DNA from 4 places in the Streptomyces sp. NPDC056580 genome. Region 1 is predicted to be linked to each of the others. Evidence: riboswitches for the same ligand, from Rfam matches in the RefSeq annotation. Region 1 holds a riboswitch; each other region holds the start of a gene.
What was found. Region 1 has a riboswitch for cyclic di-AMP ahead of ACFQ9Z_RS36505 (M23 family metallopeptidase). Riboswitches for the same ligand answer to the same signal wherever they lie in the genome.
Positions count from the first base shown of each region.

Region 1 (4,201 bases):
CGCGCCCTGCGCCGAACTGATCCTGCGCGCGGGCGTGCGCCGGGTGGTCACGGCCTGGCGCGAGCCGGACACCTTCGTGCCGGGCGCCGACGGCACCGGGGTGCTGGCGGCCGCCGGCGTGGACGTCGTCCTGCTGCCCGAGTACGAGGGTCAGGCCAAGGCGCCGAACGCCCATCTGCTGCCCTGAGCGGCGCCGCGCGGAAACGTGTGCGCGGACCACCCCGAACATGGCGTATGCTTGAGACACAACGACGCGGGGTGGAGCAGCTCGGTAGCTCGCTGGGCTCATAACCCAGAGGTCGCAGGTTCAAATCCTGTCCCCGCTACTGAAGGCCCAGGGCCGGGATCCAGTTCATGGATCCCGGCCCTGGGTGTTTTCCGCCGTGCTCCCGGCCGGGGCCGGAAAGGCCGCCTCACGAGTCGAGTGGCGTACGTCACAGCAGGTCATCCGCTCGGGCCACAGCAGTCGCCCGCCTCCCCTGGCCCCGCCACGCTGGTCGTACGTCGAGGACACGGGAGACCAGCAGTGCGCCCTGGTGAGGTGGAGGAGAATCCGTGCGCCAGGGCGGGGAGCCGGTCCCCCGGCGACCCCGCTCCGCACCCGGACCCCGGCACCGGCCGTACGCCCCGCCCGTCCGAGCGGGCCCGCCGCGCCGGCCCGCGCACCCTGCCGCGTGCCCTCTCCCCCCTGCTCATAGCCGGCGGCCTGCTGTACGACCTGCTCACCCCGCGCGCCTTCACCGCCGTGCCCTTCTTCACGGCCGCCCCGCTGGTCGCCGCGCCCCTGGCCTCGCTGCGCACCACGCTCCTCACCGGGCTGGCCGCGCTGGCCGCCACCTGCGTGATGCACGCCCGCTTCGGTCCGGGTCTGGGCGTCGACACCGTCACCCAGATGGTCACCGTGGCGACGGTCGCCCTGCTGGCCGCCGTCATCAACCGTGTCGTACGCCTCGGCGACCGGCGGCTCGCCTCCGTCCGGGAGATCGCCGAGGCCGCCCAGCGGGCCGTGCTGCCCGAGCCCGCCGCCCGCATCGCCGGCTTCGACATCGCGGCCCGCTACGAGGCGGCGCAGGAGGGGGCGTTCATCGGCGGCGACCTGTACGCGGTGCAGGACGGCCCGTACGGCGTGCGGCTGGTCGTCGGGGACGTGCGGGGCAAGGGCATCGGGGCGGTCGCCGCCGTCGCCGTGGTGCTCGGCGCGTTCCGGGAGGCCGCCGAGCAGGAGGCCACTCTGGAGGGGGTGGCCGGGCGGCTGGAGCGCGCCCTGGCCCGCGAGGGCGCCCGGCGCGACGGAGTCGAGGCCGCCGAGGGCTTCACCACCGCGGTCCTCGCCGAACTGCCGCCGGGGGAGGGGGTGGTGCGCATCGTCAACCGCGGCCATCCACCGCCCCTGCTGCTGCACGCCGACGGTACCCTGCGCGTCCTGGCCGCGGACGAACCCGCGCTGCCGCTCGGCATGGGCGACCTGGGCCGGTGGCCCGACCACGCGGCCCGGTACCGCTTCCCGGGCGGCGCCACCCTGCTGCTCCACACCGACGGCCTGTCCGAGGCCCGTGACGCCCACGGCCGGTTCTACGACCCGGTGCGCCGGCTCGCCGGGCGCCGCTTCCCCGACCCGCGCACACTGCTCGCCCGGCTCGCCGCGGAGGTCGGGCGGCACTCCGGGGGCGGCATGGCGGACGACATGGCGCTGCTGGCCGTCAGACGCCCCTGACGGAATGTGACCGAAAGTGATCGGACGACAGCCCTCCGCTTAGCGTCTGAGTCACCATCAAAAACGACGTGACTCATGGACGACGGTCAACTCGCCCGTTTTCCACCGGTCGTGCCGCCTACGTCCACCATGAAGCGCGTTAATGATCAAGCCGAACGGCTTGGAATCTCACAGGTGGGTCTATTAACGTTCGATAACGCAGCGCGGTCGTCCCAGCCGTCACAAGAGGCGGCTCCGTGCGCACGCGCCGAATCCCGCGAGGGAACCGGGGAACCACCACCTTGGGGTGAATCACGCGGATGCCACCGTGAACCGATCCGGTTCCCGGTACGTATACGCGCGTAGGAGACCTTCCTGCTCCGAACCCGTCAGCTAACCCGGTAGGCGGAGGAGGGAAAGGAGAACGCCCGCGTGGCGTCCAACCGGCCTGCCCCCGAGGCCCCGTTCGTGCCCGGCCAGCGTGACACCGAAACGTTCGGCTACGGCGGTTACCGCGCCGAAGAGGGCCCCTGGGAGGAGTGGAACCCCACCGAGGAGTCCATCCGCCCCGTACGCGGCCGGCACCGCGTCGCCAAGCAGCGCGGCGGCGGACTCGCCCGCAGCTCCACCGTCCTCGGCGTCGGCGTCATCGCGGCCGTCGGCGCGGGCGGCATGGCCAGCGCCCAGACCGGCAAGCCGCCGGTGTCCATCTCGATGCCGGACCTGCCCTCCGTCGGCTCCCTCTTCGACGACGGCCCCTCCGATGTGCCCAAGGCCACCGAGGCCTCGCTGAGCACGGTCGGCACCACCACCACCACCGCCGCCGGCGACCAGCAGGAAGCCTCCGACGCGGGCGAGACCCTGCGCAACCGGATCATGGCCCAGGCCGAGCAGCAGCAGAGCAGGGCCGACTCCAGGGCCGCTGCCGTCGCCGCGGCCGCCGCCGAGAAGCAGGCCGCCGAGGCGGCCGCCAAGGCGCAGAAGGAAGCCGCCGCCAAGGCCGCCGAGGCCAAGAAGGAGGCGGAGGCCGCGGCCGAGAAGAAGGCCGAGGAGGAGCGGCTGGCCGCGCTGGCCAAGCAGTACACGCTGCCGACCTCGTCGTACACGATCACCTCGACCTTCGGCCAGGCCGGCTCGATGTGGTCCTCCGGGTACCACACCGGCCTCGACTTCGCCGCGCCCACCGGCACCCTGATCAAGGCCATCCACAGCGGCACCGTCACCGAGGCGGGCTGGGCCGGTTCCTACGGCTACCGCACCATCCTCACCCTCGACGACGGCACCGAGCTCTGGTTCTGCCACCAGTCCTCGATCAGCGTCTCCGTCGGCCAGAAGGTCAGCACCGGCGACGTCATCGGCCGCGTCGGCGCCACCGGCAACGTCACCGGCCCGCACCTGCACCTCGAGGTCCACCCCGGCGGCGCCGCCACCGGCATCGACCCGATGGCGTGGCTTCGCGACAAGGGCCTCAACCCCTGAGCCCGGCCCGAGCCTCCTGACCCCGTCCGGCACCCCGAACCGCCTCCCCGGCGGCCCTGACTCCATCCCCCCGGCGTCAGGGCCGCCGGTCGCGTTCCGGCATCCGTCGCGCGGTTCCGGAATGAGCGGTACCGGATTGATCGTTGTAACAAGGCATGACTGTCCAACTGCGCAAACTCGGCTCCTCCGACCTCGAGGTCTTCCCGCTCGCCCTCGGCGGCAACGTCTTCGGCTGGACCGCCGACGAGAAGACCTCCTTCGACGTCCTCGACGCCTACACGGCGGCCGGCGGCAACTTCGTCGACACCGCCGACTCCTACTCGGCGTGGATCGAGGGCAACAAGGGCGGTGAGTCGGAGACCATCATCGGCAAGTGGGTCAAGGCCCGCGGCAACCGCTCCGACGTCGTCATCGCGACCAAGGTCAGCCAGCACCCGGAGTACCAGGGGCTGAGCGCGGCCAACATCAGGGCCGCCGCCGACGCCTCCCTGCGGCGCCTGGACACCGACTACATCGACCTCTACTACACGCACTTCGACAAGCCCGAGGTGCCGGTGGAGGAGATCGTCGGCGCCCTGGACGAGCTGGTGAAGGCGGGCAAGGTCCGCCAGATCGCCGCCTCCAACATCAGCCCGGAGCGGCTGCGGGCCTCCCTCGACTTCTCCGACCGGGAGGGCCTGGCCCGGTACGTCGCCCTCCAGCCCCACTACAACCTGGTCTCCCGCGACACCTACGAGGGGCCGCTGCAGGACCTCGCCGCCCGTGAGGGCCTCGCGGCGGTCCCGTACTTCTCGCTCGCCTCCGGCTTCCTGACCGGCAAGTACCGCCCCGGCACGACGGTCGACAGCGCCCGCGCCGGCTCGGCCGCCAAGCACCTGGAGTCCGAGCGCGGTCAGCGGGTGCTCACGGCCCTGGACGAGGTCGCCGCCGCCCACGACGTCCCGGTCGCCACGGTCGCCCTCGCCTGGCTGGCCGCCCAGCCGACGGTCACGGCTCCCATCGCCTCGGCCCGCACGGTGGAACAGCTCC
Region 1 is NZ_JBHTVE010000025.1:39,391-43,591, forward strand. Features, by position in the region: gene ACFQ9Z_RS36490 (dihydrofolate reductase family protein) at 1-187, shown strand, start outside; tRNA gene ACFQ9Z_RS36495 (tRNA-Met) at 253-326, shown strand; gene ACFQ9Z_RS36500 (PP2C family protein-serine/threonine phosphatase) at 542-1,714, shown strand; cyclic di-AMP (ydaO/yuaA leader) riboswitch at 1,950-2,116, shown strand; gene ACFQ9Z_RS36505 (M23 family metallopeptidase) at 2,126-3,172, shown strand; gene ACFQ9Z_RS36510 (aldo/keto reductase) at 3,328-4,201, shown strand, end outside.

Region 2 (4,201 bases), on a different contig from region 1:
CCTACTACGCGCCCAACAACGCGGTGCTGTCCGTGGTCGGCGACATCGACCCCAAGCAGACCCTCGCCTGGATCGAGAAGTACTTCGGCTCCATCCCCGGCCACGACGGCAAGCCCGCGCCCCGCGACGGCTCGCTGCCGGAGGTCATCGGCGGCCAGCTGCGCGAGGTCGTCGAGGAGGAGGTCCCGGCGCGCGCCCTGATGGCCGCCTACCGGCTCCCGCACGACGGCACCCGCGAGGCGGACGCGGCGGACCTGGCCCTGACCGTCCTCGGCGGCGGCGAGTCCTCCCGGCTCTACAACCGGCTGGTGCGCCGCGACCGTACGGCCGTCGCGGCCGGCTTCGGCCTGCTGCGGCTGGCCGGCGCGCCCTCGCTCGGCTGGCTGGACGTGAAGACCTCCGGCGACGTCGAGGTGCCGGTGATCGAGGCCGCGATCGACGAGGAGCTGGCCCGGTTCGCCGAGGAGGGCCCCACGCCCGAGGAGATGGAGCGCGCCCAGGCCCAGCTCGAGCGCGAGTGGCTGGACCGGCTGGGCACGGTCGCCGGCCGCGCCGACGAACTGTGCCGGTTCGCCGTACTGTTCGGCGACCCGCAGCTCGCCCTGACGGCCGTCGAGCGCGTCCTGGAGGTGACCCCCGAGCAGGTGCAGGCGGTCGCCAAGGCACGCCTGCGCCCGGACAACCGCGCCGTCCTCGTGTACGAGCCCAAGTCCCCGGAGACCGTCGAGGACGCAGACGTCCCCGAGGACCCGGAGGCGGAGGCGACCGTGGAGGGCCGACACGACAACGAGGAGACGGCCAAGTGAGCGAGCTCGCCCCGATGGACTTCCACCCCCAGCCGCAGCCGGGCGAGGCCAGGCCCTGGGCGTTCCCGGCCCCCGACCGCGACACGCTGGACAACGGCCTCACCGTGCTGCGCTGCCAACGCCCCGGCCAGCAGGTCGTCGCCGTCGAGGTGCTGCTCGACGCGCCCCTGGACGCAGAGCCGGCCGGTCTGGACGGCGTCGCCACGATCATGGCGCGGGCCTTCTCCGAGGGCACCGACAAGCACTCGGCCGAGGAGTACGCCGCCGAGCTGGAGCGGGCCGGAGCCACGCTCGACGCGCACGCCGACCACCCCGGCGTCCGGCTCAGCCTCGAGGTGCCGGCCTCCCGCCTGGCCAAGGGCCTGGGCCTGCTCGCCGACGCCCTGCGCGCCCCCGCGTTCGCCGCGAGCGAGGTCGAACGCCTGGTGCGCAACCGGCTGGACGAGATCCCGCACGAGCTGGCCAACCCCTCGCGCCGGGCCGCGAAGGAGCTCTCCAAGGAACTGTTCCCGGCCACCGCGCGCATGTCGCGGCCGCGCCAGGGCACCGAGGAGACGGTCGAGAAGATCGACGCGGCCGCGGTGCGCGCCTTCTACGACCGGCACGTGCGTCCCGCCACGGCGACCGTCGTCGTGGTCGGCGACCTCACCGGCACCGACCTGGACGCCCTGCTCACCGACACCCTGGGCGCATGGTCCGGCACCGCCGCCGAGCCGCGTCCGGTGCCGCCGGTGACCGCCGACGACACCGGCCGTGTCGTCATCGTCGACCGGCCCGGCGCCGTCCAGACGCAGCTGCTCATCGGCCGGATCGGCCCCGACCGGCACGACCGGGTGTGGCCCGCCCAGGTGCTCGGCACCTACTGCCTCGGCGGCACGCTCACCTCCCGGCTGGACCGCGTCCTGCGCGAGGAGAAGGGCTACACCTACGGCGTGCGCGCCTTCGGGCAGGTCCTGCGGTCCGCCCCGGACGGCACCGGCGCCGCGATGCTCGCCATCAGCGGCTCCGTGGACACCCCGAACACCGGTCCGGCGCTCGACGACCTGTGGAAGGTACTGCGCACCCTCGCGGCCGAGGGCCTGACCGACGCCGAGCGGGACGTCGCCGTGCAGAACCTGGTCGGCGTGGCGCCGCTGAAGTACGAGACCGCGGCGGCCGTCGCGAGCACCCTGGCCGACCAGGTCGAGCAGCACCTGCCCGACGACTTCCAGGCGACGCTGTATCAGCAGCTCGCGGCCACCGGCACGGTGGAGGCCACCGCGGCGGTCGTCAGCGCCTTCCCGGTGGACGGCCTGGTGACCGTCCTCGTCGGTGACGCGTCGCAGATCAAGGAGCCCGTGCGGGCGCTCGGCATCGGCGAAGTCACCGTCGTCGCCGCCGAGTAGGGCCGGACGGTCACACGCGCGCGGGGGACCCGGCGGCCGACGGGCCGTCAGGTCCCCTTCGCGTACGCGGCCCTTCCCGAAACGGGTGAGCCGCCTTTGTTCCAATGTCCGAATTGAGGCGGAGGTTGCCTGTCTGCCCTGTGGGATGCGCTACAAAAGCCCGGATTCGTTTGGGCGCCGGAGACCGGGCCGCTTAGCGTCTTCCGGGCTGTCCGTCAGGCAGTGCGCCGCACCCGCGGCACCGGACAGCCATCGCCGAGTCCCCGTACGGCGCGAGCCAGGGGAGCCGGGGACCCATCGTGATCCCTGGGGTGAATCGGACGCCCGCGCGCGAGCGAGGGGGTCCGTAGGAGACCTTCCTGCTCCGAACCCGTCAGCTAACCCGGTAGGCGAGAGGGAAGGAAAGGACCAGCCACTTCATGGCGTTCATGTGCGCCTCCGGGAAGCACCGCAAGCCCGGCCGCGTCAAGCGCACCACCGCTCAGGCGGCGGGTGTCGCCGCCCTCACCACCACCGGTGTCATCGGCACCCTCGCCGCCTCCCCGGCGTTCGCCGCGGAGAAGCCGGTCGAGCAGAGCGGCCTCACCCCGGTCATCACCGTCAGCGACGAGGTCGCCGCGCAGATCGACGAGCAGGCCGCCGCCCAGACCCGGGCCGCCGAGCAGAAGGCGGCCGAGGAGGCCGCCGCCAAGGCGGCCGTCGAGGAGGCGAAGAAGGAGCGCGCGGCCGCAGCCCGCGCCGCCCGTGAGGCCGAGCGCAAGCGCCTGAACGCGTTCGTCGCCCCGATCGTGCACTCGTACGTCTCCACGGCCTACCAGGCCAGCAGCTCCCTGTGGTCGTCCGGCTCGCACACGGGCATCGACTTCCACGCCGCCAGCGGCACCTCGGTGCACGCGGTCGGCGCCGGCACCGTCGTCTCCACCGGCTGGGGCGGGGCGTACGGCAACCAGATCGTGATCCGGATGGCCGACGGCATGTACACCCAGTACGGCCACCTGTCGTCCATCGGCGTCACGGTGGGCCAGAAGGTGATCCCCGGCCAGCAGATCGCCCTGTCCGGCGCGACCGGCAACGTCACCGGCCCGCACCTGCACTTCGAGGCGCGCACCACCCCCGAGTACGGCTCCGACGTGGACCCCGTCGCCTATCTCCGCAAGCACGGCGTGCACGTCTGACATCTCGCCGCACGCAACCGAAAGCCCCGGCTCGCCGAGCCGGGGCTTTCGCCGTTTTCCCCGGTGCCCACCGGACCCGCTGTCCAAAAAACAGGCATGGATTCCGGCCCGCCGTCGGAAATTCCACGGCATTGGAATAGAGTCACAGGTCAACACGTCCATCGTCGGCGTTTCACGGGGATTGAAGGCGGAGGTCGGTCATGCGTATTCCGGCGCACACGGTGTGCACCGCGATCCGGGACGACATCGTCGCCGGTGTCCACGAGCGCGGCGGCCGGCTCACCGAGGAAGTCCTGGCCCGCCGTTACGGCGTCTCGCGCGTCCCCGTCCGCGAGGCCCTGCGCACCCTGGAGGCGGAGGGCTTCGTGGTGACGCGCAGGCACGCCGGCGCGTGCGTGGCCGAGCCGACCGAGCAGGAGGCCGCCGACCTGCTGGAGATGCGCGTGCTGCTGGAGCCGCTCGGCGCCTCCCGGGCCGCCCAGCGGCGCACCGAGGCCCATCTGAAGGTGCTGCGCGGCCTGGTCAAGCTGGGTCAGGAGCGGGCCAGGCGGGGCAACAGCGAGGATCTGCGCGCGCTGGGCGGCTGGTTCCACGAGACGCTCGCCCAGGCCTCGGGCAGCCCCTCGCTGACGTCGGCGCTGACGCAGTTGCGGCACAAGATCGCCTGGATGTACGCGGTGGCGGCCCCGCCGAGCCCGGTGGACCTGTGGGCCGAGCACGGCGCGATCGCGGACGCGGTGGCGCGCGGCGACGGCGAACGCGCGCGTGCGATCACGGCCCTGCACACCGAGCGGACGACGGCCGCGCACCGGCTGCGTTTTTCCGGGGGCGGGGC
Region 2 is NZ_JBHTVE010000003.1:451,329-455,529, reverse strand. Features, by position in the region: gene ACFQ9Z_RS08485 (M16 family metallopeptidase) at 1-806, shown strand, start outside; gene ACFQ9Z_RS08480 (M16 family metallopeptidase) at 803-2,191, shown strand; cyclic di-AMP (ydaO/yuaA leader) riboswitch at 2,435-2,598, shown strand; gene ACFQ9Z_RS08475 (M23 family metallopeptidase) at 2,611-3,366, shown strand; gene ACFQ9Z_RS08470 (GntR family transcriptional regulator) at 3,567-4,201, shown strand, end outside.
Region 2: another riboswitch for cyclic di-AMP. It lies ahead of ACFQ9Z_RS08475 (M23 family metallopeptidase); the one in region 1 lies ahead of ACFQ9Z_RS36505 (M23 family metallopeptidase).

Region 3 (4,201 bases), on a different contig from region 1:
CAGTTCGGTCAGCTTGGACTGCGGGTCGGCGGAGGAGCCGCCGCCGTCGCCCCGGGCCGCCCCGGACATCAGTCCGCTCTCCAGGCCGCCGAGGTCCGGCAGACCGAGGTCGGTGCTGACCTTCACCGTGCCGGAGAGCTGCTGCACGTCCGATTTGGCGATCTTGTCGATGAGCTGCTGCGCGGTGATCTTCGGCAGATCGGGGTCACCGGAGTCGGCGAGCGCCGGAACCAGCCCGATCGTGGCCGCCGCCACCCCCACCACCGCGACCGGGACCACGTACCGGGCGGCCTTGCGGCGTCCGGTGGGCAGGTCCTCGTCACGCGCGGCGGCCGTTGCGTCGTCGGATTCGTACGGTGCCATCTGTGCCTTACCTCCGTCGTCGGCGGCGGCTGTCCCCACACTGGTCCACCTGAGCCGCCATTCTCACCCGAATCGGTGAGGATTGGTGATTTCCGTGGCTTCCATATGACCAAATCGGCCGTGAGGAGGCGTCAGACCACGGCACCAACTCCGTGTACGCCTGCGGTATGACACCCGAGGGCGGTGTCTCCCCCGACCCGTAGGGGTCGTGCGGGAGTCACCGCCCTCGGTCCGTGTACGGGGGGGCTCAGCCGGCCCGGTGCACCACCGCGTCGCACAGTTCGAGCAGCGCCGCCTTGGAGTCGCACTCCGGCAGCGGGGCCAGCGCGGAGCGCGCCTCCTCCGCGTAGCGGACGGTGTCGCGGCGGGCCTGCTCCAGCGCGGGGTGCGCGCGGAGCGCGGTCAGCGCCTCGTCGAGACGGGCGTCGTCGCCGAGGTCGGAGTCCAGCAGCTCGCACAGCGCGATGTCCTCGGGCAGCGCCAGGCGGGCGGCGCGCTCGCGCAGCCGGAGCACGGGCAGCGTCGGGATGCCCTCGCGCAGGTCGGTCCCCGGCGTCTTGCCGGACTCGTGCGAGTCGGAGGCGATGTCCAGGACGTCGTCCGCGAGCTGGAAGGCGACCCCGAGCCGCTCGCCGTACTGGGTCAGCACGTCGACGACCGTCTCGTCGGCGCCGGACATCATCGCGCCGAACCGGCAGGACACCGCCACCAGGGAGCCGGTCTTGCCGCCGAGCACGTCCAGGTAGTGCTCGACCGGGTCGCGTCCGTCCGAGGGGCCCGCGGTCTCCAGGATCTGCCCGGTGACCAGCCGCTCGAACGCGAGGGCCTGCACGCGGACCGCCTCGGGGCCGAGGTCGGCGAGGATCTGGGAGGCGCGGGCGAACAGGAAGTCGCCGGTGAGGACGGCGACGGAGTTGCCCCAGCGCGTGTTCGCGCTGTCCACCCCGCGCCGCACGGACGCCTCGTCCATGACGTCGTCGTGGTACAGCGTGGCCAGGTGGGTCAGCTCCACGACCACGGCCGACGGCACGACGCCGGGCGCGTACGGGTCGCCGAACTGCGCCGCGAGCATCACCAGGAGCGGCCGGAACCGCTTCCCGCCGGCCCGTACGAGGTGCTGCGCGGCCTCCGTGATGAACGGGACCTCGCTCTTGGTGGCCTCGAGCAAGCCTTCCTCGACAGCCGTCAATCCGGCCTGGACATCGGCTTCCAGAGCCTGGTCCCGCACGCTCAGCCCGAACGGCCCGACGACGGTCACGAGGGGTCTCCTGTCTGCTGGTGTCTGCTGGCGATTACGCGGTTTGTCGATAGGTCGCTGCCCTCACTCAAGTCAGCGTATCCGGTCCTGTTTCGATCACCGAGGGCGGCCACCGGTCCGGCAGGGACGGCACAGGACCACGGTCGGCACATCGCCGACCATCCACTAATACGGACATTTAGTTCCTTAATACTCCTTTTGGAACGTAGGCAAATCAGCCACGGGGCATCCGGCGGGGCACACCAGCCCGATCCATTGCCACGGTCAAATCCCCTATGTCGGATTTGGAATACTTCGCTATTTCGTGAGTTGGGTCACGCCCCGCGACGGGCCCGTCCGGCCCGGCCGGCAGCCGGTCCGCCCTTGCACGGACGGCCAGTTGAGCATTGGCAGTCGCAAAGGATCAAGCACTCAAAACGGAACAGAACAAGGTCAACTTGGCTTTTACGTGAATCCAACACTTGTTCCGGACATGTGCTCTCGCATACGTTCCCGGCCAGTCGAGCGGAACGCCGAATCCTGCCGCCGCTCGACACCACCCATCGACGAACTCATTCGTACGGCAGGAGCGGGGGACCCAGGTAAGTTCGCCGGACCGGACGACGCGTGTCGTCACCGGAACGGCAAGGGGTGAAGCCGTGCCGCGCAGAGCGGCACGGCCGGGCACCTCCCCGCCCGAACCCGACAGCTCACCTCGCAGGCGACGGAGAGGAACTTCCATGCCTGCTGCCGCTCAGAACCGCCGCTTCCGCACCGGTCGCCTCGCCCGCAAGCTCGCCGTGCTCGGCACCGGCGCCGCCTTGCTCGCCCTTCCGGTCGTCGGCGCCACCAGCGCCTCCGCGGCCGACTCCACCAGCTCGTCCGGCACCACCGTCGCCGGGTACCCGAACAACCTCGACGGGTGGATCCGCGAGTCCCTCGCGATCATGGCGGAGAAGCACATCCCGGGCACCTACAACGGCATCCACCGCAACATCATCCGCGAGTCCTCGGGCAACCCGCGCGCCATCAACCTGTGGGACTCCAACGCGGCCAAGGGCATCCCGTCCAAGGGTCTGCTCCAGGTCATCGACCCGACCTTCAACAGCTACCACGTGGCCGGAACGTCCTTCGACATCTACGACCCGGTCGCGAACATCACCGCCGCCTGCAACTACGCGGCCGCTCGCTACGGCTCGATCGACAACGTCTTCGGCGCCTACTGACCGGCCCCCGCGGCGGGGCGCCCGCCGCGGTCCCGGTCAGTGGGCCGGGAACAGTCCTTCGAGGACGACGGCGACGCCGTCGTCCTCGTTGGACGTAGTGACCTCGTCCGCGACCGCCTTGAGTTCGGGATGGGCGTTGGCCATGGCGACCCCGCGGCCGGCCCAGTCGAACATGGGGATGTCGTTGGGCATGTCCCCGAAGGCCAGCGCCCGGCCGGCGGCGATCCCCAGACGGTCGGCGGCCAGCGCGAGCCCCGTCGCCTTGGTGACCCCGCACGGCTGGAGCTCCACCGTGCCCGGCCCCGACATGGTGACCGTGGCCAGCGAGCCCACCGCCGCACGCGCGGTCGCCGCCAACTCGTCGTCCGACAGCCTGTGGTGGCGCAGCAGCACCTTGCTGATGGGCTCGCGCCACAGGTCGTCGCGCCGGCCGACCCGCACGGCGGGCAGGGTCGGGTGGGGCATCAGATACCCGGGTTCGATCAGGGTGAGCCCGTCCACGCCGTCCTGGTCGACGGCCGCGAAGACCTGCCCCACCTCGGCCTCGATCTTGCCGAGCGCGGTCTCCGCCAGTTCCCGGTCCAGCCGCACCGACCACAGCAGGCGGCCGGAGCCGGCGTCGTAGACCTGCGCCCCCTGCCCGCACACCGCGAGCCCCGTGCAGCCCAGGGCGGCCAGCAGCGGCCGTACCCGGGGAGCCGGCCGGCCCGTCACCACCAGGTGCCGGGCGCCGGCCCGCGCCACCCGCTCCAGAGCGGCGAGCGACCGGTCGGAGACGGTGTCGTCGCCGCGCAGCAGCGTCCCGTCCAGATCGGTGGCGATCAGTGCGTATGCGGGGGGTGCGGCCATGATCAGAGAATACGGACCGCGGCGCCCCGCCGACTCATCTGGATCTTCCCGGACTTGGGCCCGCGGCCGCGGTCCGGCGCCCCCCGACCCGCCTCGGGAGGCGCGCCCACCCCGTCCCCGGCCCCGCACCGCTCCGCCCACCCCTGTCCGGCTACCGGCCCTCACCCCGTCCGCGTCCTCTTTCCGGACATCGGCCGGACAACCCTGTCGGCACTGCCCAAGACATGGGTCCCGGCCGTAACGTGTGGCGCGATCACATGGAACGCATCGCCATGCATGGCCCGGATGAGAGTGAGGCAGCACCCCATGCCCCCCTTCGACGTCCCCGAGGGCGACCCCTTCGGCCCGCACAACCTTCCCTACGGTGTGTTCTCGCCCTCCGGCAGCACGGAGCGCAGGGTCGGCGTCCGGCTCGGTGACCACGTCCTCGACGCGGGCGCCGCGGCCGCCGCGCTCGGTTCGCCGTACGTCTCCCTGCTCGCGCAGGCCACCCTCAACCCGCTGCTGGCGGCCGGCCGCACGGCGT
Region 3 is NZ_JBHTVE010000010.1:234,890-239,090, forward strand. Features, by position in the region: gene ACFQ9Z_RS23780 (outer membrane lipoprotein carrier protein LolA) at 1-363, opposite strand, end outside; gene ACFQ9Z_RS23785 (polyprenyl synthetase family protein) at 611-1,621, opposite strand; cyclic di-AMP (ydaO/yuaA leader) riboswitch at 2,155-2,339, shown strand; gene ACFQ9Z_RS23790 (transglycosylase SLT domain-containing protein) at 2,341-2,826, shown strand; gene ACFQ9Z_RS23795 (HAD family hydrolase) at 2,863-3,675, opposite strand; gene fahA (fumarylacetoacetase) at 3,982-4,201, shown strand, end outside.
Region 3: another riboswitch for cyclic di-AMP. It lies ahead of ACFQ9Z_RS23790 (transglycosylase SLT domain-containing protein); the one in region 1 lies ahead of ACFQ9Z_RS36505 (M23 family metallopeptidase).

Region 4 (4,201 bases), on a different contig from region 1:
GAGCTGACCGACGACCTGATCGACCGGTTCGCCAGGACGGGCTCCGCCGACCTCATCCACGAGTTCGCCTTCCCGCTGCCCATCTACGCTATCTGCGACCTGCTCGGCGTCCCGCGCGAGGACCAGGACGACTTCCGCGACTGGGCCGGCATGATGATCAGGCACGGGGGAGGGCCGCGCGGCGGGGTCGCGCGGTCGGTGAAGAAGATGCGCGGCTACCTCGCCGAGCTGATCCACCGCAAGCGTGCGGCGCTGCCGGCCGAGCCCACCCCGGGGGAGGACCTGATCTCCGGCCTCATCCGCGCCTCCGACCACGGTGAGCACCTCACCGAGAACGAGGCCGCCGCGATGGCCTTCATCCTCCTGTTCGCCGGCTTCGAGACGACCGTCAACCTCATCGGCAACGGCACCTACGCCCTGCTCACCCACCCCGGACAGCGCCGGCGGCTGCAGGACTCCCTGGCCCGCGGCGAACAGGGCCTGCTGGAGACCGGCGTCGAGGAACTGCTGCGCTACGACGGCCCGGTCGAGCTGGCAACGTGGCGGTTCGCCACCCGGCCGCTCACTCTCGGCGGGCAGGAGATCGCGGCCGGCGACCCGGTGCTCGTCGTCCTGGCCGCCGCCGACCGGGACCCGGAGCGGTTCGCCGGCCCGGACGTCCTCGACCTCGCCCGCGGGGACAACCAGCACCTCGGCTACGGCCACGGCATCCACTACTGCCTGGGCGCCCCACTCGCCCGCCTGGAGGGCCGGACCGCACTCGCCACGCTGCTCACCCGCCTGCCCGACCTGCGGCTCGCGGCCGATCCGGCCGATCTGCGCTGGCGCGGCGGGCTCATCATGCGCGGGCTGCGCACCCTGCCCGTGGAGTTCACCCCGGCCACGGAAAAGGTCGTACGACCTTGAACATGACGGGCGTTCAACTTCGTGATCTTCATGTGATCTGCGCGGCATGAACTTGTGACAAGTGATCGTGTGCCTATACGTTCACCCATCAGCGCGGCCCGAGCACCATGCGCCGCGCCGGTCCCGTTGTCGCACGAAAGGCTTCCGCATGCTCTCCGGGAACGGTCGTCACCGTCGCCCCCGTCAGGCTCCGGCTCTTCTCGTCGCGGCCGGAGTGACCGGCTCAGCCATCGCCATCCCGCTCCTCGGCGCCGCGAGCGCCAACGCGGCCGACGGCACCACCTGGGACAAGGTGGCCGAGTGCGAGAGCGGCGGCTCCTGGAGCGCCGACACCGCCAACGGCTACTACGGCGGACTGCAGATATCCCAGGAGGACTGGGCCGCCTACGGCGGCACCGAGTTCGCCGCCACCGCCGACCTGGCCAGCCGCTCGCAGCAGATCGCCGTCGCCGAGAGGATCCTCGCCGACAAGGGCACCACGCCCTGGGCCACCTGCGCCCTGCTCTCCGGCCTGACCTCCGACTCCGGGTCCCTGAACGTCGACACGGGCGTCGGAGGCTCCGGGAAGTCCGACACGGGCAAGCCGGACTCCGGCGACGAATCCGGCTCCACGGACCCGTCCGGTTCCGCCGGTGACTCCGAATCATCCGGTCTGCCGGACTCCTCCTCGTCCGGCACCCCCTCGTCCGACCCCTCCTCGGACGCGGCCGGCAAGACGTCCTCGGACGCGGGCAAGCACACCGGCTCCCAGAAGCAGGACAAGGGTGCGAACACCCCCGATCCCGGCGAATCCACCTCCCCGCGCGTCGGGGGGTCGCAGGCGAGCGAGTCCGCGACTACCGACCCTGTCGAGGAGGAGTCGGACAATTCGTTGCAGGCGGGCGGTTCTTGGAGCCTCGTCGACACCGGGGCGCTCGGTAGTGGCGGACGTCACCGCGGTGAAAGTGCGGACGAAAGCGTGACAAACGGTCAGGAGGTCGCCTCGTCGGGCAAACACGCCTCCGGGGGTGCGGACACCTACACGGTCCGCCAGGGCGACACCCTCGCCTCCATCGCCGACTCCCTTCACGTGGACGGCGGATGGCACCGTCTGTACACGCTGAACGAGAAGGCGGTCGGCGGCGACCCGGACAACATCTCCGCCGGTCAGACCCTGGTAGTCGGTAACGAAACGGGCGAAAAGCAGGGGTAGTTGACGCCCGGATTGATCACTGATGTCCGTTTCGGTGAAAGTGTGGGATGAGTCTCAGAAGCCCTGATCGTCTTTGAAATTCCGTCGATCACGTGTCTACGGTCGTGACTGCTCGTCACCACGAGCCCCGGCTGTCGCAACGCCGAATCCTGCCAGCGGCCGCCCGGGAACAGTCGTCGCGCAAGCGCCGTAGGCAGGAGCGGGGGACCCAAGGTAAGTGCCGGAACGGCCGTCAGCGCCGGAACCGGCTAGGGGTGGAGCCGCGGCCCGCGAGAGCGGGCACGCGGCCGGGCAACTCAACCGGCCCGAACCCGACAGCTCACCTCGCAGGCGTCGGTGAGGGGATCCATCCATGCTGTTCTCCAGCAAGGGCAAGCACCGTCGTCCGTCCAAGGCCACCCGGGCCATCGCGCTCGCCGGTGTGACCGGCGCCGCCGTCGCCGCCCCGCTGATGGCGGCCGGCAACGCCTCCGCCGCCACCACCTCCGAGTGGGACGCGGTCGCCCAGTGCGAGTCCGGTGGCAACTGGTCCATCAACACCGGCAACGGCTACTACGGCGGTCTGCAGTTCTCCGCCTCCACCTGGGCCGCCTACGGCGGCACGCAGTACGCCGCGCAGGCCAACCAGGCGGGCAAGGCCCAGCAGATAGCCGTCGCCGAGAAGGTCCTCGCCTCCCAGGGCAAGGGCGCCTGGCCGGTGTGCGGCAAGGGCCTTTCGGGCACCCCCTACAACGGTTCCGCCCCGAGCGGCTCCTCGCAGGGCACCTCCTCGCAGGGCACCTCCTCGGGCGGCACCGCCACCCGCTCCACCGACCAGCAGGCCGCCTCCCGCTCCAGCGAGCGGCCGGCCGCGAGCGCCAAGAAGACCGTCACCACCCCGACCGGCAAGAAGGTCAAGAAGGGCGACGGCGAGTACAAGGTGGTCAAGGGCGACACCCTCGGCACCATCGCCGACAAGCACCACGTCCAGGGCGGCTGGCAGAAGCTCTTCGAGCTGAACAAGGACATCGTCGACGACGCCGACCTCATCTACCCGGGCCAGCAGCTCCACCTGAAGTGACACCTGGCTCCTGACGGAACCACAGTGCCCTCACAAGGCCGTCCCCCAAGCAGAACGCCTCGTGAGGGCCGTTCCTCCCGTCCCCCACGGGCTCCCCGCCCCGGTGCGTTCTCCCCCGTACGCACCGGGGTGGGGCTGTTTTCGTCCCCGCTCTCGCCGGGCGTGTTCGCGGTACCCCGCCCGGACCCCTTTGTTCCGGGCAGGAACAATGGGTACCGTCTCCTTGTCCACGGGGCGGTCGGTCGGTGGCCGACGCCCCCTGGACGGTTAGGCTCTAGTCGCAAGGCGCAGCCGTGAGGCAGCCCGCCCCGCACTTCCAGCGTCACATCCAAGAAGGAGATGCTCGTGCCGTCCATCGACGTCGTCGTAGCCCGGGAAATCCTGGACTCCCGAGGCAACCCCACGGTCGAGGTCGAGGTCGGCCTCGACGACGGCAGCACGGGTCGTGCCGCCGTTCCGTCCGGTGCCTCCACCGGTGCCTTCGAGGCCATCGAGCTCCGTGACGGCGACCCCAACCGCTACCAGGGCAAGGGCGTCGAGAAGGCCGTCCTCGCCGTCATCGAGCAGATCGGCCCGGAGCTGGTCGGCTACGACGCCACCGAGCAGCGCCTGATCGACCAGGCCATGTTCGACCTGGACGCCACCGACAACAAGGGCTCGCTCGGCGCCAACGCCATCCTCGGCGTCTCCCTCGCCGTCGCGCACGCCGCCTCCGAGGCCAGCGACCTGCCGCTGTTCCGCTACCTGGGCGGCCCGAACGCGCACCTGCTGCCGGTGCCGATGATGAACATCCTGAACGGCGGCTCGCACGCCGACTCCAACGTGGACATCCAGGAGTTCATGATCGCGCCCGTGGGCGCCGAGTCCTTCTCCGAGGCCCTGCGCTGGGGCACCGAGGTCTACCACACCCTGAAGAAGGTCCTGAAGAGCAAGGGCCTGTCCACCGGCCTCGGCGACGAGGGCGGCTTCGCCCCGAACCTCGGCTCCAACCGCGAGGCCCTCGACCTCATCCTGGAGGCGATCAAGGAAGCCGGTTACGCGCC
Region 4 is NZ_JBHTVE010000016.1:135,918-140,118, forward strand. Features, by position in the region: gene ACFQ9Z_RS31510 (cytochrome P450) at 1-906, shown strand, start outside; gene ACFQ9Z_RS31515 (transglycosylase family protein) at 1,055-2,098, shown strand; cyclic di-AMP (ydaO/yuaA leader) riboswitch at 2,274-2,446, shown strand; gene ACFQ9Z_RS31520 (transglycosylase family protein) at 2,451-3,158, shown strand; gene eno (phosphopyruvate hydratase) at 3,498-4,201, shown strand, end outside.
Region 4: another riboswitch for cyclic di-AMP. It lies ahead of ACFQ9Z_RS31520 (transglycosylase family protein); the one in region 1 lies ahead of ACFQ9Z_RS36505 (M23 family metallopeptidase).